Regions from separate parts of the Microtetraspora sp. AC03309 genome, predicted to be linked through region 2. Evidence: predicted binding sites of a transcription regulator. Region 2 holds the regulator's gene; each other region holds the start of a gene.
The links. Region 2 encodes LexA, which represses DNA repair genes until DNA is damaged. Its sites were predicted from a motif close to TCGAACANNTGTTCGA; they were not measured.
Positions count from the first base shown of each region.

Region 1 (3,270 bases), on a different contig from region 2:
AGCGGGACAAGGGGGCCGAACCACGCCGCCGCGAGCCCGAGCATCCCCGCGCCGGGGGCCAGCGGCAGGAGGGCCAGGGTGACGAGGAGGCTGCCCGCGACCGTCGTCCCGAGCACCAGCGTGAGCCGGGCGAGCAGCACGGCCCTCGGCGACGTGGGCGTGGCCGCCACCAGCTCACCGATCGGCTCCCGATCCGATCCGCACGCTCCCGCGACGGCCAGCGCGGCGACCAGCGGGACGACCGTCCCGAGCACCCGTTCCGCGAACCCGGCGGGCCCCAGCGCGGCCAGCGCCGTACCGATCGCGAGGACGGATGCGGACAGCGCCCACACGGGCCAGCCGATCAGGGCGCGCTGGCGGGCGAGCACGCCGAGGGCGCGACGGAGCGGCCGCCCGCCGATCTCGGCGGTGAAGCGAGGCACGGCCACCCGCGTGTCCTCGCGTGCGGCGGGGTGGCCCAGGCGGCCGAGGATCGCGGCGAAGAGGGCGGGTGCGGGCGCGGGCACCTCGGCGGCGCGTTCCCGTACGGCGGAGCCGACCCGCCGCCATGACGCGACCTCGGCGGCGCATGCCGGGCACGCCTTCAGATGGGCGGACACCGACACGCTCTCTGCGCCGGGAAGCACCCCGGCGGCGTAACCGGCCAGCAGGTCTGTGGGATGGCTCATCGCCCGGCCTCCTCGACCACGACGGGCAGCGCCCTGGCCAGGACGGCCCGGGCGTTGAACAACCGGCTCTTCACGGTGCCGACAGGGACGTCGAGCACCTCCGCGATCTCCGCGTGTGACAGTTCGGCGGCGAAGGCGAGGTCCAGTACCTCGCGGTGGAGCGGGGACAGCGTGTCCAGCGCCGCCCCGACCGCCGCCGTGTCGGCCCTGGCCAGCGCCACGACCTGCGGATCAGGATCCGAGGCGGGGACGTCCATCGCGTCGTGGAGCGGCAGGGCCGCCGGACGACCGGCTACGCGCTTGAGCGCCTGGCGGCGGCAGATACCGAACAACCAGGTGCGTACCAGCGAGCGTCCCTCGAAGGAGCCCGCGCCGCGCCACACGGCCACGAACGTCTCCTGGAGCGCCTCCTCGGCCGGTCCGCGCTCGCCCCCGAGGAGCCCCTGGGCGTAGGCGAGCAGCGCGGGGGCGTGCCGCCTGTAGAGGTGTTCGAAGGCCCGCTCGTCGCCCGCGGCGACGCCTCGCAGCAGCTCCGGGTCGGTGTCGTCCATCCTTCTGGGTACTGTTCCGGACCTGCGGGTTCACCACAAACCGGGAAAATCTGAGTGGGACGGGTCACAGCGCGAACGGCCGTGCGGAGTCAGCGAACCCCGCGCGGGCGGAACTGGACGCTGATCCGGGCCCCGACCACCCGCGCGGTCTTCGGGATGGCGTGCTCCCAGGTGCGCTGGCAGCTCCCGCCCATCACGATGAGGTCGCCGTGGCCGAGGTCGTGGCGCAGCGTCGGGCCGCCGCCGCGCGGGCGCAGCAGCAGGGCGCGCGGTGTCCCGATCGAGATGATCGCGACCATCGTGTCCTCGGTGGAGCCCCGCCCGACGGTGTCGCCGTGCCAGGCCACGCTGTCCCTGCCGTCGCGGTACAGGCACAGCCCGGCGGTGCGGAACGGCTCGCCGAGTTCGTCGGCGTAGTGCGCGTCCAGCGCCTTCCTGGCCTCGTCGAGCGCGGGATCGGGAAGGGGACGGCCCTCGCCGTAGAAGCAGAGCAACCGGGGCACGTCGACGACCCGGTCGTACATCTGCCGCTTCTCGGCATGCCACGGCACGACGTGGACCAGCCGGTCGAACAGCGTGTCGGCGCCGGAGATCCAGCCCGGCCGGACGTCGATCCACGCCCCATGGGCCAGGACCGTGCGCTTCACCGACGCTCCCAGGGGGCCGGGCCCGATCTCGTCGCCGCAGTCCAGCAGCGAGCTCTGGAATATCACCCCACCAGTTTAGTCAAACGCATGTTCGATCATAGGTGGCGATGAAATGATCTATCGGCTAGGTTGTCGATCAACATCACCTGGGGCCCGTAGCGCAGCGGTTGTCGCGCCTCCTTCGACGGGGGAGAGAGGACGCCGGTTCGAATCCGGCCGGGCCCACGCGAGGAGGCGAAATGGGCGGGGATGGGGACGGCGTCGCCGCCTTGCTGCGGCTGATCGACGAGGTGCGTGACCGTCCGCTGGACGATCCCGATCGCGTGCGGGTCGAGCGCGCCGCCCTCGCCCTGGTGCGTGACGGCCAGCGCCGGCGCAAGAGAGCTCGCAGGCGCGACACCATCGCGGCCGACGCCGCCGTGCTCGCGGCGACCGCCATGGGCTCGGCGGAGCGCGTGATCGACGCCCCCGTCGTGGACGATCCCGGGCCAGGTGGACGGCTTCGCCGCATGCGCAGGTGCTACGTCTGCAAGGGCGGGTTCGTCCAGGTGGACGGCTTCTATCACCTGCTCTGCCCCCCGTGCGCCGCGCTCAACAAGGCCCGCCGCACGGCCCGCGCCGATCTCACCGGACGGCGGGCGCTGGTCACCGGTGGACGCGTCAAGATCGGCCATCACGTCGCGCTGAAGCTGCTCGGAGACGGCGCCCACGTCACGGTGACCACCCGCTTCCCCCGCGACGCGGCCCGGCGCTTCGCCGAGACCGGGGACTGGTCGGACCGCCTCCGGATCGTCGGGATCGACCTGCGCGACCCCCGCCAGGTCATCGGCCTCGCCGACCACCTCCTCGCAGCGGGCGAGCCGCTGGACATCCTGATCAACAATGCCGCCCAGACGCTCCGCCGCCCTCCCGCGGCGTACGCGGCACTGACGGACGGCGAGCGGCGCGGGCTCCCGGCGGGAGCGTGGACGGCGCCGGGATTCGCACCGGTCGGCGATGCCCTTCCGGCCGTGCGGGGGTGGGACCCGGGCCTTCCGGACGTGTCCGGCCTCCTCCCCGACCTCTCGGCGGGCAACTCGTGGTCGGCGCGGATCGGCGAGGTGGACGCCGCCGAGCTGCTGGAGGTCCAGCTCGTCAACGTGGTGGCGCCGTTCCTGCTGATCGACCGGTTGTTGCCGCTGCTGCGCGCGGCGCCGTTTCCGCGCCGCTACGTCGTCAACGTGTCGGCGGTCGAAGGGCAGTTCACCGTCGCCAACAAGACCGGACGCCACCCGCACACCAACATGGCCAAGGCCGGGCTCAACATGCTGAGCCGCACCAGCGCCGCCGACCTCGCGAAGGAGGGGATCTACCTGTGCAGCGTGGACACGGGGTGGATCACCGACGAGAACCCCGTCCCGATGC
Region 1 covers NZ_JADDIL010000059.1:49,837-53,106, reverse strand. Annotated here, with positions in the region: gene IMZ11_RS29675 (zf-HC2 domain-containing protein) at 1-668, opposite strand, end outside; gene IMZ11_RS29670 (RNA polymerase sigma factor) at 665-1,219, opposite strand; gene IMZ11_RS29665 (alpha-ketoglutarate-dependent dioxygenase AlkB) at 1,309-1,932, opposite strand; gene IMZ11_RS29655 (SDR family oxidoreductase) at 2,106-3,270, shown strand, end outside.
Region 1: the regulator LexA is predicted to act here: its motif matches at 1,946-1,961, upstream of IMZ11_RS29665 (alpha-ketoglutarate-dependent dioxygenase AlkB).

Region 2 (3,270 bases):
TGGAGCGGATGCGGGAGAGGTTGATCCCCGAACCGGAACCACCCTTGAAGATGACGCCCTCTTCCTTGTACCACTCAAGGATGGACTCCATCTGGTCGTCCACGGCCAGGATGAAGCACGCGCTCACCTGCTGCGGCGAGGCCGTCCCCACGTTGAACCACACCGGCGAGTTGAAGCTGAAGACCTGGTTGATCAGGGCGTGCTTGAGTTCGTGGTCGAAGATCTCGGCGTCCTCGTCGCCGGCGAAGTAGCCGTTCTCGATCCCGGTCCTGGTGTAGACGTCCACGACCCGGTCGACGAGCTGCCGCAGGCTCGACTCGCGCTGGGGCGTGCCGACGGCGCCGCGGAAGTACTTGCTGGTGACGATGTTGGCGGCGTTGACCGACCAGAACTCGGGGAACTCCACTCCGCGCTGCTCGAAGTTGATCGAGCCGTCGCGCCAGTTCGTCATGACGACGTCGCGGCGCTCCCAGGTCACCGCGTCGTACGGGTGGACCCCCGGGGTGGTGAAGACGCGCTTCATCTTGAGCCCCTTACGCGCCGGCCGCTTGCCACCCCGTCCCCCGGTGCCCGTCTCGGTGCCGTTCACGATCTCTGTCATGAATTCCCCCTCCCGGGGCCCGGTGGAGCCCCTCGCATCCGATCACGTGTCTGTTTAACCACCGTGCGTGACGGGCGTCCGCGTCGGCCGTCCCGCCAACTCCCGCCGCTACTGCTGGACGGCGGTGCGCGTGGCTCTGAGCTGCTCGATCTCGGCCTCGAAGTCGGCCAGCGTCTCGAACCCCCGATAGACGGAGGCGAAGCGCAGGTAGGCGACCTCGTCCAGCTCGCGCAGCGGCCCCAGGATGGCCAGGCCCACCTCGTGCGAGGCGATCTCGGCGCATCCGGTGGCCCTGATGCTCTCCTCCACGAGCTGCCCGAGCTGGGCGAGCGAATCCTCGCCGACCGGGCGTCCCTGGCAGGCCCGCCGCACACCGGCGACGACCTTGTCACGCGAGAACGGCTCGGTCACTCCGCTGCGCTTGCTGACCATGAGCAGAACGGTTTCCTGGGTGGTGAACCTGCGCCCGCATTCCGAGCAGGTTCGCCGGCGGCGAATCGCGGCCCCGTCCTCGGTAGAGCGGCTGTCGACGACCCGCGTGTCCGGGTGACGACAAAACGGGCAGTGCACGTCATCGCCTCCCTGGAAACGCTTGCGCCCACCTCACGAAATCGTCGTGAAGCGGTCACGGAAACACAAGCTGTGGTGAAGTACATCGCTGTAACTACTAGATGTTGTGGTCCAACCGTAGAAGTGCCCGACCTTGAACGCAAGTCGGCCGCGAAGGCTCGGGCGAAGTCGCTGTTCAACCTGGGGAATCACCTGAACCCCGGGCGTGTCGCAGGCCCCGATGGCATCGCGCGGGCACATTACAAGAAGATCGGCGAAATCTCGGCAATATCGAACACGATGTCGATCGAACTCCCGTACGATGTTGCTACATCCACACAGGTGGCGGTATTCACATCGAATCGAACAATTGTTTGATGATGATCTTTGATCGAGGTACCGTCGCTCTGTGCGACATGAAGAACACGGATTGGGAGGTGGTTTGGTGAGCGGGCAGGAAGAGAGTGTCAGCGACCTTGCGGTGCGCAGGCGTGACTCCCTTGGTCTCACCCCCAGGCAGCGCAAGATCCTCGAGGTCATCCGCGACTCCGTGCAGCAGCGCGGATATCCGCCCTCGATGCGCGAGATCGGTGAGGCGGTCCAGCTGACCAGCACCTCCAGCGTGTCGCATCAGCTCACGGCGTTGCAGCGTAAGGGGTACCTGCGCCGCGACCCGCACCGCCCCCGGGCGCTCGAGGTCCGCTTGCCCGGCGAGCCGGTGCTGTGGGTCGACCCGGACGCCGCGGAGGTGGAGCCCGGCTTCAGCCGCCCGACCGCCGCGTACGTGCCGCTGGTCGGCCGCATCGCCGCCGGAGGCCCGATCCTGGCCGAGCAGAGCATCGAGGACGTCTTCGCGTTGCCGAAGCAGCTGGTCGGTGAGGGAACGCTGTTCCTCCTCCAGGTCAGCGGTGACTCGATGATCGACGCCGCCATCGCCGACGGCGACTGGGTCGTGGTGCGCCAGCAGCCGGTCGCCGACAACGGCGACGTCGTGGCCGCCATGATCGACGGCGAGGCCACGGTGAAGACCTTCAAGCGCAAGGACGGGCATGTGTGGCTGGTGCCGCACAACGCCAACTACGAGCCGATCCCTGGCGACGAGGCGACCGTCCTGGGCAAGGTCACCGCGGTCCTGCGCAAGCTCTAGGTCCCCGGCCCGCCGAGCGGGCCGACCATCCGGACCGCGCATCCTGCGTCGCTCCGCGGTGACCTCTGTCACCGCGGAGCGGTCACGGAGCAATCAGGGTGATTGCCGCAAATAGGCTTGCTCTGTGACGCGCAACCTTGACCAGCTCAGCCTGGAGGCCGCCTCCCTCCGCGACGGGCTCAAGTGGTCGCAGACCTCGCCCGGCGTGATCCCCTCCTGGGTCGCCGACATGGACTTCCCCGTGCCGCAGGCGGTGCGCGAGGCGGTGGCGCGCCGCGCCGAGACCGACCTCGGCTATCCCTCGTGGCTGGACGAGCCCTCCGTCGGTCCCCTCGCCGAGGCGTTCGCCGAGCGTATGGAGACCCGGTACGGCTTCCGCCCCGATCCCGGCCACGTCCGGTCCTACAGCGACGTCAACCAGGCCCTCCAGGTGTTGCTGCACCTGACGACCCGGCCGGGTGACACCGTCGCCCTGCACACTCCGGCCTACCACCCGTTCCTGGGCACCATCGCCGAGATGGGACGGCGGCTGCTGTCCATCCCGATGCTGCCGGACGGCGACGGCTGGCGGTTCGAGGTGCCGGACGAGCCGGCCGCCGTGCTGCTGCTGGTCAACCCGCACAACCCCACCGGCCGGGTGTTCACCTCCGAGGAGTTGGGCGCGCTCGCCGAGTACGCCGAACGGCACGACACCCTGGTCCTCTCCGACGAGATCCACGCCGACCTGACGTACGGGCCGCAGTCACACATCCCGTTCGGCACGCTGTTGCCCGCCCGCACGGTCACGCTCACCTCCGCGACGAAGGCGTTCAACATGGGCGGCATCCGCTGCTCCGTCGCGCATCTCGGCGCACCGGCCGTACGCGACGCGGTGAACCGGCAGCCCGCACACATCTACGGCGCGCCCAACCTGCTCGGCGTGGAGGCGACCGTGGCCGCCTGGCGGCACGGCGACGCCTGGCTGGCCGAGGTC
Region 2 covers NZ_JADDIL010000032.1:74,617-77,886, reverse strand. Annotated here, with positions in the region: gene IMZ11_RS20365 (vitamin B12-dependent ribonucleotide reductase) at 1-601, opposite strand, end outside; gene nrdR (transcriptional regulator NrdR) at 710-1,171, opposite strand; gene IMZ11_RS20355 (hypothetical protein) at 1,166-1,528, shown strand; gene lexA (transcriptional repressor LexA) at 1,596-2,297, shown strand; gene IMZ11_RS20345 (MalY/PatB family protein) at 2,422-3,270, shown strand, end outside.

Region 3 (3,270 bases), on a different contig from region 2:
GGTGTGATGCCCCAGCCCGCGGAGAACCTCGGCCAGTTCCTGAGGGCCGCCCGGTTCATCGGAGCTTTCCACCAGCGACCTAGTCACCGCGCCCCTGGTCGCCTTGGCCATGTGGCTCACCACCGTGCGCCTTCCCGCCGTCTCTTTCAACACCCGTACGGCCACCGCCCGCCCGCCGGCCGGCCACGCCTGGGCGTACGTCGAGGACCGCATATCCACGATCAGGCCGGGCAGCGGGCCCAGCACCGCCGCCAATGAGGGGCGCCAGAAGGCGGCCAGGCCGCCCATCGGCGGCAGCGCGCGTGCCATGGAGAGCCGGTACGGCGGCACGCGGTCGGTCAGGCGGAGTGCGCCCCACAGGCCGGAGAAGACGATGACGCGCTCGTCCGCCCGCCTTCTCGCGTCCGGAACCAGCGTGGGCAGCCCCAGATTGTCGTACAGGACGCCGGTGTACAGGTCGGCCGCGGTGAGGGTGGGCGCGGTGCGCAGGCCGCGGTTCCTGTCGATCTCGTCACGCTGCCCCTCGGACAGGCCGAGCACGGCCTGGGCGTCGGGGGTGTGACAGAGCGTGATCAGAGCGTCGAGCACCTTCTCCCGTGGGGAGGTCAGTTCGGGGAAGCCGAGGGTGTCGAGGTCGAGCACGGGTCCGTCGCCCCGGGACGCCTTTCCTTCGGAGGGAGGCAACAGGATCAGCACGCTTCCCAGCCTATCGACGGGATCATCCGGTGGTGTGGGCGGCCGGTGGATGACCAGCGCGGACGGCCGCGATCAGGGGCTGCGACCGCGATCAGGGTGCTGCGATAAGGTCCGCCCGTGTCCGAATTCGACCGACTTGTTGATGAAGCGTGGCCGGCGCCCTACCGGGTGGCCGCGGGGGACTGGGTGTACCGGCACGCGGGCGGGGTGACCAAGCGGGCCAACTCCGTGTTGCCGCTGGGGGAGTGCCCCGACCTGGGGAAGGCGATCGACGACGCGGAGGGGTTCTACGCGGACCTCGGCCGTCCGTGCGTGTTCTCCATCGGCGGGGGCGCCACGCCCGGGCTCGACGCGGAGCTGGAGTCCCGTGGCTACCATCTGGTCGACCCCACGCTGGTCATGACCAGATCGTCGCTGGAGGGCTCGGCCGACCCGACGATCGCGCCGGAGCCGTCACCGGGCTGGGTGGACACCTGGTGGCGGGTGGACGGCGGCAGGCATCCCGCCGGGACGGAGAGCTCCGCCAAGGACTGGGGTGTGCGCATTCTCACCGGTGTTCCCGCGGCGTACGCCTCGCTGGGTGAGAAGGCCGTGGGCAGGGGAGTGCGGCAGGGGGAGTGGCTCGGGATCTACTGCATGGCGGTGGTTCCCGAGGCCAGGCGGAGGGGCCTGGCCGGAGCGGTGCTGCGCGGCCTGCTCGGCTGGGGGAGGGACCAGGGGGCGACCCGCGCCTATCTGGTCGTCACGGAGGGTAACGAAGGGGCTCGCGCGCTCTACGAGCGCGAGGGTTTCACCGTGGCCGGACGGTATCACTACCGCGTCCGATGACCGCCGCCGGTGAGACCTGGGTGGCATGGCCCGGGAGGACATGAGGACGGCGCGGCTGGAGGGCGGCCTTTTCGGACCGCCCCCAGTCACGCCGTCTATCGGGTCAGCGTTCGCTCGCTGCGGACGCGGGGGATTCACTGAGTCGGGCCGACTCGTCCTGGATCTCGGCGCCCTTGTCGCGCAGCACGCTTACGTGCTGGCGTCCGTGGTGAGCGCAGAAGAGCAGCTCCCCGCCCACGGGCAGGGTCGCGCGGATGTAGGCCTGAGCACCACACCTGTCGCAGCGGTCCAGGGCTGTCAGCGGCTTGATGGGGGCGAGAGCTCCAGTCACGTATCGCCTTTCGGGTCACCCCACGGTGTGGGGACGTTGGCGTCAGTCACTTGGGACAACATCTAACCGGATGAGGACGTTCCCAATCTCTCCGCCGCTACGCCGAGAGCGGAATGATCTGGAAAGTGGTCCGGATCACATCGGAAGTACGGGAGATCTCCGTGCGCCTGGCAAGCTTGTACCCGTAAAAAGAGGATGGGCGGTAGGCTGCGTACGCCTGTTCGATTGATAAATGGGAGCTGGTGTGACGGCGGTTAGCGCGGAGGCGGGTTATACGGCTCGTCATCTCTCGGTCCTGGAAGGCCTGGAGGCCGTCCGTAAGCGTCCGGGGATGTACATCGGGTCGACCGACACCCGCGGCCTGATGCACTGCCTCTGGGAGATCGTGGACAACTGCGTCGACGAGGCCTTGGCGGGCGCCTGCACGCGGATCGAGGTGGAGCTCCACGGAGACGGTTCGATCGAGGTCCGCGACAACGGCCGCGGCATCCCGGTCGACATCGAGCCCAAGAGCGGTCTCGCCGGAGTCGAGCTCGTCTACACCAAGCTCCACGCGGGCGGAAAGTTCGGCGGCGGCTCCTACGGCGCGTCCGGAGGGCTGCACGGCGTCGGCGCCTCCGTGGTCAACGCCCTGTCGTCCCGGCTCGACGTCGAGGTCGACCGCGGCGGCCGCACCCACATGATCAGCTTCAAGCGCGGCAACCCCGGTGTGTTCTCCGGTGCCGGTCCCGACAGCGCCTTCGAGGCCCGATCCGGGATGCGGAAGACGCGCCGCCGCGCCCAGGACGGCGAGAGCGTCACCGGCACGCGGGTGCGCTGGTGGTCCGACACCCAGATCTTCCTGCCGGACGCCGAGCTGTCCATCGACGAGATCCACGTACGGCTCCGCCAGACGGCGTTCCTGGTCCCCGGGCTCACGCTGGTGCTCAGGGACGGTCGGGGTGAAGAGCCCGCCGAGGTGACGTACCACTTCGACGGCGGCATCGGTGAGTTCACCGACTTCCTGTCCCGAGACGAGGCCGTGTGCGACGTACTGCGACTGCAGGGCGTGGGGCACTTCCGCGAGACCGTGCCCGTGCTCGACGAGCAGGGCCACATGACCCCCAGCGAGGTCGAGCGCGAGCTCTCCGTGGACGTCGCGCTCCGCTGGGGCAAGGGCTATGAGACGACGGTCCGCTCCTTCGTCAACGTGATCGCCACGCCCAAGGGCGGCACCCACGTGACAGGGTTCGAGCGGGCGCTGGTCCGCACCGTCAACGAGCAGCTGCGCGAGACGCGGCTGCTCAAGAACGGCGACGACCCGGTCACCAAGGAGGACATCCTCGAGGGCCTGACCGCCGTGGTCACCGTACGCGTGCCGGAGCCGCAGTTCGAGGGGCAGACGAAGGAGATCCTCGGCACCTCGGCGGCGACCC
Region 3 covers NZ_JADDIL010000081.1:31,348-34,617, forward strand. Annotated here, with positions in the region: gene IMZ11_RS35030 (YaaA family protein) at 1-696, opposite strand, end outside; gene IMZ11_RS46470 (N-acetyltransferase) at 814-1,524, shown strand; gene IMZ11_RS35040 (hypothetical protein) at 1,628-1,855, opposite strand; gene IMZ11_RS35045 (type IIA DNA topoisomerase subunit B) at 2,088-3,270, shown strand, end outside.
Region 3: the regulator LexA is predicted to act here: its motif matches at 2,065-2,080, upstream of IMZ11_RS35045 (type IIA DNA topoisomerase subunit B).